Methylocaldum szegediense: one gene and its partner. The protein of the gene in region 2 binds, or shares a complex with, the protein of the main gene of each other region. Links are inferred from orthologs where the notes say so. Each region holds a gene or a part of one and is shown on either strand. Other genes may lie near its edges.

Region 1 (5,305 bases), 1.6 Mb from region 2 along the record:
GAGATCGGCCACATAAATCCTTTTGAACGGATGAACAGCGAGCAGACCGCGTATGACGGCCTCCGGTTCGGCGGTCGAACACAATGCGCTTTGCAGCGGGCGATACTGTTCGCGCCGTCCTTCCTTCGCGTGGACCACGAGGCCGCCCATGATGTCAATGACGGGAATGATTTCCATCGGCTGAGTGAATGAGGATACTGGTTTTCGAATATATTACCGGCGGCGGAATGCTCGGCGAAGCGATTCCGCGTTCGTTGGCGCAGGAAGGGGAGTTGATGCTTACGGCCCTCCTGCGGGACTTATCCGATTTGCCGGAGATCCGGACGATCGCGTTCAGGGATGTACGTTTCCCCATTTCCGACCGAGCGTTTTCCGGAACTGACTGGATTTTTTTGGATCGGAAAGACGATCTCGAGCGTTGTCTTGATGATCAAATCGAATACTGCGATGCCGTCTGGCCTATCGCGCCTGAAACCGGCGGTATTCTGGAGCGGATTTGCCGTCGGGTCGAATCGGCTGGCAAGACGCTGTTGGCCAGTTCAGGGGATGGCGTAAGCCTTGCCGCGAGCAAGTTCGAAACCGTAAAGCGCTTGGAAAAAAAGGGTGTCCCAGCAATTCCGACATTTGCGCTGAACACATCGACGCCTTTGGAGTTTCCTTTGGTGGTGAAGCCGGACGACGGCGTCGGCTGCGAAGGTTCCCGTATCCTCGAAACCAAGAGCGAGTGGCAAGCCTGGGTGACCGCGATCGGCGATCCCACCGGCTATGTCGTACAGCCTTTGGTTGAAGGCGAGCCCTTGAGCCTGTCCGCACTCTTTTGTCACGGAAAGGCGCGGCTTCTGAGCTGCAACCGGCAGCGGATCGACAGATCGCGGGGCGGGTTCAGCCTGCGCGGTTGCGAGGTCGGCGCCATCCGGACCAGTCTTAGCGCGTATGAGGACTTGGCCAATAAGCTTGCGGAGGCCTTGCCCGAACTCTGGGGTTATGTCGGGGTCGACGTGCTGCGGTGCGAACAGGAGCTCAAGGTGCTCGAGGTCAATCCTCGATTGACCACGTCCTACGCCGGGCTGCGGCAGTTCTTAGGCTTCAATCCGGCCGCGCTGGTTTTGGATTTGTGGCGGAGCGGACGCTTACCGGAGGTCCATCCTATAGCGGAAATGGCCGTCGAGATCGGTTTGGAGCGGTGGGATGACGGTTGACGTAATCGGTTGGGACGTCGGGGGCGCCCATCTCAAGGCAGCCGCCTTGAACGGTGCGGGCGAGATCGTCGCGATCATCCAAGAGCCCTGTCCCTTATGGCAGGGGATAGATCGCTTGCACGCTGCGATGAGTCGGATTCTGGACACTGTTTCGCCACGATCCGGCTGCCGCCATGCGGTGACCATGACCGGCGAACTCGCGGATTGTTTCGAGAATCGGGAGCAAGGCGTGCTCGCCTTGGTCCAAGCGATGACTCAGCGCTGTCCGCAGCACATCGTTCGTTTTTTCGCGGGATATGACGGATTTCTCGATGCCGAGGCCATTACTCCGGAGAGCATTCTCAAGATCGCCTCGGCGAATTGGCTGGCGAGCGCGCTGTGGGTGGCGGACAATCTGCGCGAAGCCGTGTTCATCGATGTCGGGAGCACGACGACGGATATCGCGCTGATTCACGACCATCGGGTCGAAACCCGAGGCTATGCCGATTTCGAACGTATGCGCTACGATGAGCTGATTTATTCAGGGGTGGTCCGAACCCCGGTAATGGCAATCGCCGATCGGGCCCCTTTCGAAGGCGAGTGGATCGGTCTGATGGCCGAGCACTTCGCGACCGCTGCCGACGTTTACCGTTTGTGCGGCGAATTGCCCGAGCATGCCGACCAGATGCCGGCGGCGGACGGTGGCGAAAAAACCTTTACGGGAAGCGCACGGCGTCTCGCTCGCCTGTTTGGGCGGGACCTGGAGTCAGCGCCGATGAAGCAATGGCGGCAGGCGGCCCGGTTCTTCCGCGAGCGACAACTCATGAAGCTTCGCTCGGCGCTGGATCGTCAGCTCTCGCGCGGTCTAATAGGCGACGACGCGCCTTTGATCGGTGCTGGCGTAGGGCGGTTTCTGGTGCGAGAATTGGCGGCGCGTTCGGGGTTTCCTTATAAAGACTTCAGCGAACTGTTTTCAATGTTGACGTCGCATAACGATTTTCAGGCTTCGGACTGCGCACCCGCCGCAGCCGTAGCTTGCTTGGCGATGAGGGAGGTGGGGGCGTCATGAGAGTCGAAGAGCTGCCCTATTTCGAGGACAGCGCCGCCTTGTTTCTACCGTGGGCGGAACGGCGCTGGGCGGTTTTCCTCGACAGCGGATTTCCGCATAGTCGGCAAGGCCGCTACGACATCATTGCGGCCGATCCGTTCGCCACCCTTGTCACGCACGGGCCGCTTACCGAGATTCGATCGCACGGCTCGATTACCCTGTCGCCGGAAGACCCGTTTTCCTTGGTGATGCAGTTCCTCGGCGAAAACATTCCACAACTACCGGATCTGCCGTTTTGCGGTGGCGCCATCGGATACTTCGGCTACGACTTGGCACGGAGGCTAGAAAGACTGCCCGAAAAAGCTCTGGATGCGGAGAACATCCCGGAAATGGTTGTCGGCATCTACGACTGGGCGGTGGTCGTGGATCACTGGGCGCGTCGCACCTGGCTAGTTGCGCAAGGACGCGATCCCTCTATCGCGGTGCGTTGGCCCCATCTGGTTCGGGCCTTCAGCCAAATCCAGACCATCGGTTGGCAGCAGGCCGATTTCTACCTGCTCAGCGACGTCGTGTCGAATATGAGCCAGTCCTATTATGCAAAGGCTTTCAGGCGCGTCCAGCATTACATTCGTGAGGGCGATTGTTATCAGGTCAATCTGGCCCAGCGCTTTTCGGCCTTTTGCACAGGCAATCCCTGGGCGGCTTACCAGCTTTTGCGGTCGTACAATCCCGCTCCGTTCAGTGCCTATCTCAACTTCCCGCAGGTTCAGGTACTGAGTTCCTCGCCGGAACGTTTTCTCAAAGTGACGAACGGTATCGTGGAAACCAAGCCAATCAAGGGTACCCGTCCTCGCTCGCAGGATCCTACGATAGACGCCGCCAAGGCGCAGGAACTTCGCGATAGCATTAAGGACCGGGCCGAAAACCTGATGATCGTGGACCTGCTGCGCAACGATATCGGCAAGAACTGCGAACCAGGTTCGGTTCACGTGCCTGGTCTGTTCGAGATCGAAAGCTACGCCACCGTCCACCATTTGGTAAGCACCGTCCGCGGTCGATTAGCCGAAGGGCATAGCGCCGTAGATCTCTTGCGCGGCTGTTTTCCCGGCGGGTCCATCACCGGAGCGCCGAAGATTCGCTCCATGGAAATCATCGAAGAGCTCGAACCTCATCGCCGAGGCGTCTACTGCGGGTCGATCGGCTATATCGGTTTCGACGGCAACATGGACAGCAATATCGCCATCCGTACCTTGGTGCACTCGGAGGGCACGATCCGCTTCTGGGCTGGCGGCGGCATTGTGGCCGACTCTATCCTCGACCAGGAGTACCAGGAATGCTACGACAAGGCCTCGGCCCTCCTGCATTTGCTAGAGCAGTTCCGGGTTCAAAAAATCGGTGTCGATCACGTGGGTCGTTAAATTGGGGGGCAGTCTGGCCGGCTCGGATACGCTCCCGTTCTGGCTGGATGCCCTGGCTGATTCGAACGTCGTCATCGTGCCTGGCGGAGGACCTTTTGCCGATCAGGTTCGCTCGGCGCAGCGAAGCTGGTCGTTCGGCGACGAGACGGCTCACGCCATGGCGCTCCTGGCGATGGGACAATACGGTTTGATGTTGAGCGGATTGTGCCCAAAACTCGGCACCGCGCGCGACATTTGGGAGCTCCGGGCTTCGGCGGGATCCGGCCGATCGATGGTATGGCTACCTGACCTATCCTTGATCGACGATCCAAGCATTCCGGCATCGTGGGATGTTACCTCGGACAGTCTTGCCGCTTGGCTGGCGGAACGTCTGGGTGCGGCGAATCTGCTCTTGGTAAAGTCCGCGGCGATACCTTCGGGTACTGCCTCCTATGTTGAACTTCTCGCACAAGGTGTGGTCGATGGCGCTTTCCAATACTTTTCCTCCGGCGCCGCGTTTGCGGCCTGGCTTGGCCACCGGCAAGATTATCCACGCGCGCGGGAAGGTTTGAGAGAACCCGCCGGAGTGTTCACGCAGGTGGATCGCTTCGCAGGATAAAAAAGTTCCGCTTTTGATCGAAGTAAGGGTGAACGCCCCATGGATTGCGTGCAGTTCAGGATATTCCAAGAAGGGGGCGGCAACCTTGGATAGTGATGGTGAAAGAGATTGACTCTCATGTCGATTAGAGTGCGTTATTTCGGAAGCCTTCGGGAAAGAATGGGCCGAGTGGACGACATTCTCGCCGCCGAAGGCATCGACACGGTCAGCGATGTGTGGAAAGCGGTGAGTGAGGGGCAGTACCTGCCTGATCGCATTCTCTGCGCGGTGAATATGGACTATGCCGAGCCGGACGCGCCGGTCAAGGATGGTGACGAGGTAGCGTTTTTCCCGCCGGTCACCGGGGGCTGGACGTGCTGATCGAGCTTCGCCTGACCGGATTCGACCCTTACGCGGAATTACAACGCTATCAAACAGAAACGCTGGGTCACGCCGGAAAATACGGCGCCACCTGCTCGTTCGTTGGCACCATGCGCGACTTCAACGAGAACGAGACGGTCCGGTGCATGTTTCTCGATCATTATCCCGGCATGACCGAGCGCCAGCTTAAGCGTATCGTCGAGGAAGCTAAGACCCGCTGGCGTTTCTTGGATGCGCTCGTCATTCATCGAGTCGGTGAAATTTTCCCCGATCAGCCCATCGTGCTGGTCGCGGTGTGGTCCTCGCATCGCGGTGCGGCCTTCGATGCCTGCCGCTACATTATGGAAGAGCTGAAAAGCCGCGCGCCTTTTTGGAAGAAAGAAACCTTGGCGTTGGGCGAACGCTGGCTGGAAAAAAACACCAGCGGGTATTGAAGGTCCACCGGGACGGCCTGTCTCATGGGTTGAAACGCGATAGGCAGACACCGGAAATGCGGTTTCTTGCCTTGAAATGATGACATTGCCCCAATCGCTGATATGACAAGACTTGTTCTCAGTCTGGTTCTAAGCGCGGGGCTGGTTTTGCCCGCCCACGCCCGCGAGGCTACAAGCGTCCGATGCCCGTCCACCGACAGCATCAGGCGCGAAATCCTCGACCAGCTGCGAGCCATACGTGCACAGGCGAGATACTGCGGCCGGATACT
Region 2 (5,306 bases):
GTCTAGGTGGGGGAGCATGATGTTATCCTCTCGGCGGGCTCAATGCATATCGATTGGCCCAAGCGCAACGAATCTCGCAGCCCGGAAATGGTGGGCGCGGCCGATCGACCTTCGCCCATCGCACGCTTGTCAAACTCACCGTCTTCCGAGGTTTCGAGTCCACCTCAGTTCGAAGCAAACAAGGCTTGCAGACGAAGGCCAGGATCCTCGGCGGTCATGAACGCTTCACCGACCAAAAACGTATGGACGCCATAGCCGCGCATGAGGGCTACGTCTTCCGGCGTATGAATCCCGCTCTCAGTCACGACCAGTCGATCGCCAGGAATCCGTTCCAGTAGATCGAGCGTCGTGCTAAGGCGGGTCTCGAAGGTGCGAAGATTCCGGTTGTTGATACCGACTAGCGGTAAATCGAGGCGCAAAGCACGTTCCAGCTCGGACGCATCGTGTACCTCCACGAGCACATCCATACCGAGACCGATAGCGATATCAGAGAGTTCCCGCATGGCTCCGTCGCTCAGGGCGGCGGCGATCAGCAGGATACAATCCGCACCGATCGCGCGGGCCTCGAACACCTGGTACGGATCGATTAGGAAATCTTTCCGCAATACGGGCAGCGAACACGCACTACGCGCCTCTTGCAAATTTGCTTCGGAGCCCTGGAAGAAATCCCGGTCGGTCAACACCGACAGACAAGCTGCTCCGTGGTCGGCATAGCTGCGGGCAATGTCCGCCGGATGGAAATCCGGCCGCATCACGCCTTTGCTGGGCGAAGCCTTCTTGATTTCGGCAATCACCGCGGCCGAACCGCTTTCGACCTTGTTACGTAAAGCTCGGACGAAACCGCGGGGAGCATCGGCCTCCTCCACCAATCGCCGGAGTTCCTCCAGCGGTGTGCGCGACCGCCGTTCGGCGACCTCCTCCGCTTTGCGGGCTAGAATCTTTTGCAGGATATCGGGGGGATTATTCATGAGTGGCAATAGATTGGCTGAATTCGATCAAGGCGTCCAACTTTCGCCGGGCGGAACCGTCGTCGATAGCCGCCTTGGCACGCTCGACGCCCGCTTCCAGGCTGTCCACCAGATTGGCCGCGTAAATCGCGGCTCCTGCGTTGAGAACGGTAATGTCCCGGGCCGGCCCCGGTTCCCGGTTAAGTACGCTCAGCATCATCTTTAGACTCGCGGCGGCGGTATCGACCTTCAGTTCTTTTAAAGGAGCCCGCTCGATGCCGAATTGTTCCGGCGTAAGTGTATAGCTGGTAATGCGACCCTCCTTGAGTTCCGCGACCCGAGTGGGAGCGCCGATGCTGATTTCGTCGAGGCCGTCCTCGGCGTGCACCACGAGTACATGCTGGCTGCCCAACTGTTTAAGCACTTCGGCGAGAGGTTCCACCCAGGTTTCGGAGAAGACGCCCACCAATTGATTAGGCGCGCCGGCGGGATTGGTTAGCGGGCCGAGCAGATTGAACAGGGTCCGCACGCCGATTTCCCGGCGCGGGCCGATGGCATACTTCATAGCGCCATGATGGCGCTGGGCGAAGAGGAATCCCAACCCGATCCGTTCGATACAATCCTTGACCTGATCCGGCGTGAGATCGAGATTGATGCCTGCCGCCTCCAATACGTCGGCGCTTCCGGAACGGCTGGAAACCGAGCGGTTGCCGTGCTTAGCCACCTGGCCGCCGGCCGCCGCGACCACGAATGCTGCCGTGGTACTGATATTGAATGTGTGGTTGGCATCGCCGCCGGTTCCGCAGGTATCGATCAGATGATCGCCCTTGACCGGCACCTTGGTGGCCATTTCCCGCAGCACCTGGGCTGCCACCACCACTTCTTCCACGCTCTCGCCCTTGGCGCGAAGCGCGACCAGAAAGGCTCCGATTTGCGCCGGCGTGGCACCGCCGCTCATGATGGTCCGCATGACCTTGCGCATCTGTGATGCATCTAGATCCTTTCTATCTAGCAAAGTCTGCAGGACGCCTGGCATTTCCATCGAGAGCCCTCACTGGTTCAAAAAATTTCGCAGCAGGTCGTGGCCCTGCTCCGTGAGGATGGATTCCGGATGGAACTGCACGCCTTCGATGGCGAGCTGCTTGTGCCTTACGCCCATGATTTCCTCGATCTTGCCGTCCCGATCCTCGGTCCAGGCGGTAACTTCTAGGCAATCCGGAAGGGTTTCCTGCTCGATCACTAGGGAATGGTAACGAGTTGCCTGGAACGGATTGTTGAGACCGCGAAACACCCCCTGATTCCTATGGTGCACCATGGAGCACTTGCCGTGCATGATGCTCTTGGCGTGAACGATCTTGCCGCCGAACGCGTAACCGATGCTCTGATGCCCGAGACAAACGCCCAAGATGGGATACTTGCCCGCATAACGGCGAATCGTATCCACCGAGATGCCCGCCTCTTTCGGCGTACAAGGTCCCGGCGAAATGACGATCTTGTCCGGAGCGAAGTCTTCGATCTCTTCGACGTCGATCTGGTCGTTGCGCACCACTTCCACCTCGGCGCCCAATTCCGCCAGATACTGGACTAGGTTGTAAGTAAACGAGTCGTAGTTGTCGATCATCAAGACGCGGGATCTCATAAGCTGCGCCCTCCCTCGAGCCCGGCTTCGGCCATGGCGACCGCTCGAAACACCGCGCGCCCTTTATTGAGAGTCTCTTCCCATTCGTTGCGGGGAACGGAATCGTACACCACACCCGCTCCCGCCTGGATATGCAGGATCCCGTCTCGGATAACGGCGGTGCGAATCGCGATGGCCGTATCCAGGTTTCCGGACCAGCCGATGTAACCGACGGCACCGGAATAAATCCCGCGTTTGACCGGTTCCAGCTCGGCGATGATTTCCATGGCTCTGATCTTGGGCGCGCCGCTGACGGTTCCTGCCGGGAACGTCGCGGCAAGTACGTCGTAAGCGTCCTTACCCTTGGCCAGGCGGCCGGTGACGTTGGACACGATATGCATGACGTGGGAATAGCGCTCGATGATCATTTTGTCGGTGACGCGGACGCTGCCGGTCTCCGCCACCCGCCCGGTATCGTTTCGGCCGAGATCGATCAGCATCAGGTGTTCGGCGATTTCCTTTGGATCGGCCAAAAGTTCACGCTCTAGTGCCAGGTCCTCTTCGGGAGTCTTGCCCCGCCGCCGCGTGCCGGCGATCGGTCGGACTGTGATGGTCTCGTCCTCGACGCGCACCAGGATTTCAGGCGAAGAACCGACCACGTAAAAATCCCCGAGATTCAGGTGAAACATGTAAGGCGAGGGATTCAGACAGCGCAAGGCGCGGTATAAATCCATGGGCGAAGCGGAATACGGAATCGAGAGACGCTGGGAAAGAACCACCTGCATCACGTCGCCTTCGACGATGTATTCCTTCACCCTCCGCACTGCGTTTTCGAAACCCTCTTGGGTGAAGCCGGAAACAAAGTCGCTTTCATCGACCTGTTTTTGAGTTCCCTGCCCTCGGTTGCCCGGCAAACGGTTCTGCCGAAGGCCTTGGATCAGCATGTCCAGCCGATCCTGCGCCTGATAGTAGGCGTTCGGTTCGGCCGGGTCGACATGCGTCAGAACCAGCAGCTTGCCCGAAAGATTGTCGAAAACCAGCACTTCCTCGGACACCATCAGCAGGATGTCCGGAACTCCTATCGGATCGGGCTTCTCGCAATGCAACTGGGGCTCGATGTAGTGAATTGTCTCATACCCGAAATAGCCGACCAGCCCGCCGGTAAAGCGAGGCAACCCTTCGATCTGCGGGACTTTGAAACCCGCACCGTAGCGCCGGATCCAGTCGAGTGGGTTGTCGACGCGGTCGGCTTCGACGATGTGTCCGTCCTTCTCGACCATGATGTCGTTACCGCACACCCGGATCACGGTGCGGCACGGCAGACCGATGATGGAATAACGCCCCCACTGTTCGCCCCCGTGTACGGACTCGAACAGATAGGAATAAGGCGCGTCGGCCAGTTTGAGATACGCGCTCAAGGGCGTATCGAGGTCCGCTAGCACCTCGCGGGCGAGTGGAATGCGGTTGTAGCCTTGATCGGCGTACTGCTGAAATCGTTCGGGCGTCATGATGCTTCATCCATTCAGGTAGAGCGGGTTAGCGAAGCATAACCCAACAGGCGGTTGATCGGGTCAAAGCCTTCGGGCTCGACCCTCTATGTTCGAGGCGGGTTCAGCGACGCCATCGCTCTTTCAGAACGGATCGATCCATGGTGCTCACGCAGCTTTCTTGAACAAAGCGGGCAACTCGGTCAGAGAGGAAACAACGGCATCCGGCTTGAGACATTCGACGCCATTGCCGCCGTGATAGCCGTAAGGCACGCAGACGACCATAAATCCTGCCGCCCGCGCGGCTTTCACATCGTTGACGGAGTCTCCGACCATCAGACCGCGGGAAGGTTCGATTCCGAAAAACTCGGCGGTTTTCAGCAAAGGATACGGATCGGGCTTGAGCTTCTCGAACTCATCGCCACAGCCGACGAAGTCCATGTCCTGCAGCACGCCCAGACGGTCTAGCAGGGGACGGGTAAACCTCGAATGCTTATTGGTAACACACGCCAGGCGAAAACCCACCGCCTTGAGCTGCTTCAACGCTTCAGCGACGCCAGGAAACAAGCGGCTTCGATTGCAAACGTTCGCCTCGTACAAATCCATGAACATCGTCAAAGCCTCGTCGAATGGCGGCGGGTTGTCCTGCGGCCAAAGTTCGCCGGTCAGCGCACGCTTCACCAACATATTCACGCCGTTGCCGATCCAACGTCTCACCCGCGGCTCGCCTGCCGAGGGCAACCCCAGACGCCCCAGCACGGCATCAATGGCATCGGCCAGATCCGGTAAGCTGTCGACGAGCGTACCGTCCAGGTCGAAAGCGACGAGATCCGGCGTGTGTACCAGCATCAAACGGCGCGAGCCTTAGCTATCTCTTCCCGCAAGGCACGCACAATCGAGTCGTAACGGTTCGGGTCACTCTCCTTGCCCGCACCGAAAATGGCCGACCCTGCGACGAACGTGTCCGCCCCCGCCGCGGCGATCTCGCGGATGTTGTCCACTTTCACCCCGCCGTCGATCTCCAGGCGGATGTTGCGCCCGCTGGCCTCGATACGCCGCTTGGTCTCACGCAACTTGTCCAGCACGTACGGAATGAAGGATTGACCGCCGAAACCGGGGTTCACGGACATGAGCAGGATCATGTCTAATTTCTCCATCACATGATCCAAGTAATTGAGCGGCGTCGCTGGATTGAACACCAGCCCCGTCTTGCAGCCCGAGTCCTTGATGAGCTGAAGCGTGCGATCCACATGC

The links.
Region 1: the proteins of QEN43_RS05285 (region 2) and pabB are in contact, whole or in part, in a solved structure (PDB 8RP0), measured with the Escherichia coli proteins. The link is inferred for Methylocaldum szegediense from one-to-one orthologs.

The regions. Positions count from the first base shown.
Region 1 is NZ_OX458333.1:2,817,755-2,823,059, reverse strand. The notes cover bases 1,445-4,443. They hold pabB (aminodeoxychorismate synthase component I), read left to right. Parts: upstream 1,445-2,243; coding sequence 2,244-3,644; downstream 3,645-4,443. Other genes in these bases: QEN43_RS12005 (MoaD/ThiS family protein), read left to right, coding at 4,360-4,443; QEN43_RS12010 (amino acid kinase family protein), read left to right, coding at 3,622-4,242; QEN43_RS12020 (hydantoinase/oxoprolinase family protein), read left to right, coding at 1,445-2,247. In the rest of the region: QEN43_RS12030 (HisA/HisF-related TIM barrel protein), read right to left, coding at 1-177; QEN43_RS12025 (ATP-grasp domain-containing protein), read left to right, coding at 189-1,199; more of QEN43_RS12020, read left to right, coding at 1,189-1,444; more of QEN43_RS12005, read left to right, coding at 4,444-4,602; QEN43_RS12000 (molybdenum cofactor biosynthesis protein MoaE), read left to right, coding at 4,596-5,036; QEN43_RS11995 (CAP domain-containing protein), read left to right, coding at 5,139-5,305. UniProt on the Escherichia coli protein: Part of a heterodimeric complex that catalyzes the two-step biosynthesis of 4-amino-4-deoxychorismate (ADC), a precursor of p-aminobenzoate (PABA) and tetrahydrofolate.
Region 2 is NZ_OX458333.1:1,260,558-1,265,863, reverse strand. The notes cover bases 793-3,792. They hold QEN43_RS05285 (anthranilate synthase component II), read right to left. Parts: upstream 2,587-3,792; coding sequence 1,999-2,586; downstream 793-1,998. Other genes in these bases: trpE (anthranilate synthase component I), read right to left, coding at 2,583-3,792; trpD (anthranilate phosphoribosyltransferase), read right to left, coding at 961-1,989; trpC (indole-3-glycerol phosphate synthase TrpC), read right to left, coding at 793-968. In the rest of the region: QEN43_RS05300 (inositol monophosphatase family protein), read right to left, coding at 1-18; more of trpC, read right to left, coding at 165-792; more of trpE, read right to left, coding at 3,793-4,073; QEN43_RS05275 (phosphoglycolate phosphatase), read right to left, coding at 4,221-4,901; rpe (ribulose-phosphate 3-epimerase), read right to left, coding at 4,901-5,306. UniProt on the Escherichia coli protein: Part of a heterodimeric complex that catalyzes the two-step biosynthesis of 4-amino-4-deoxychorismate (ADC), a precursor of p-aminobenzoate (PABA) and tetrahydrofolate.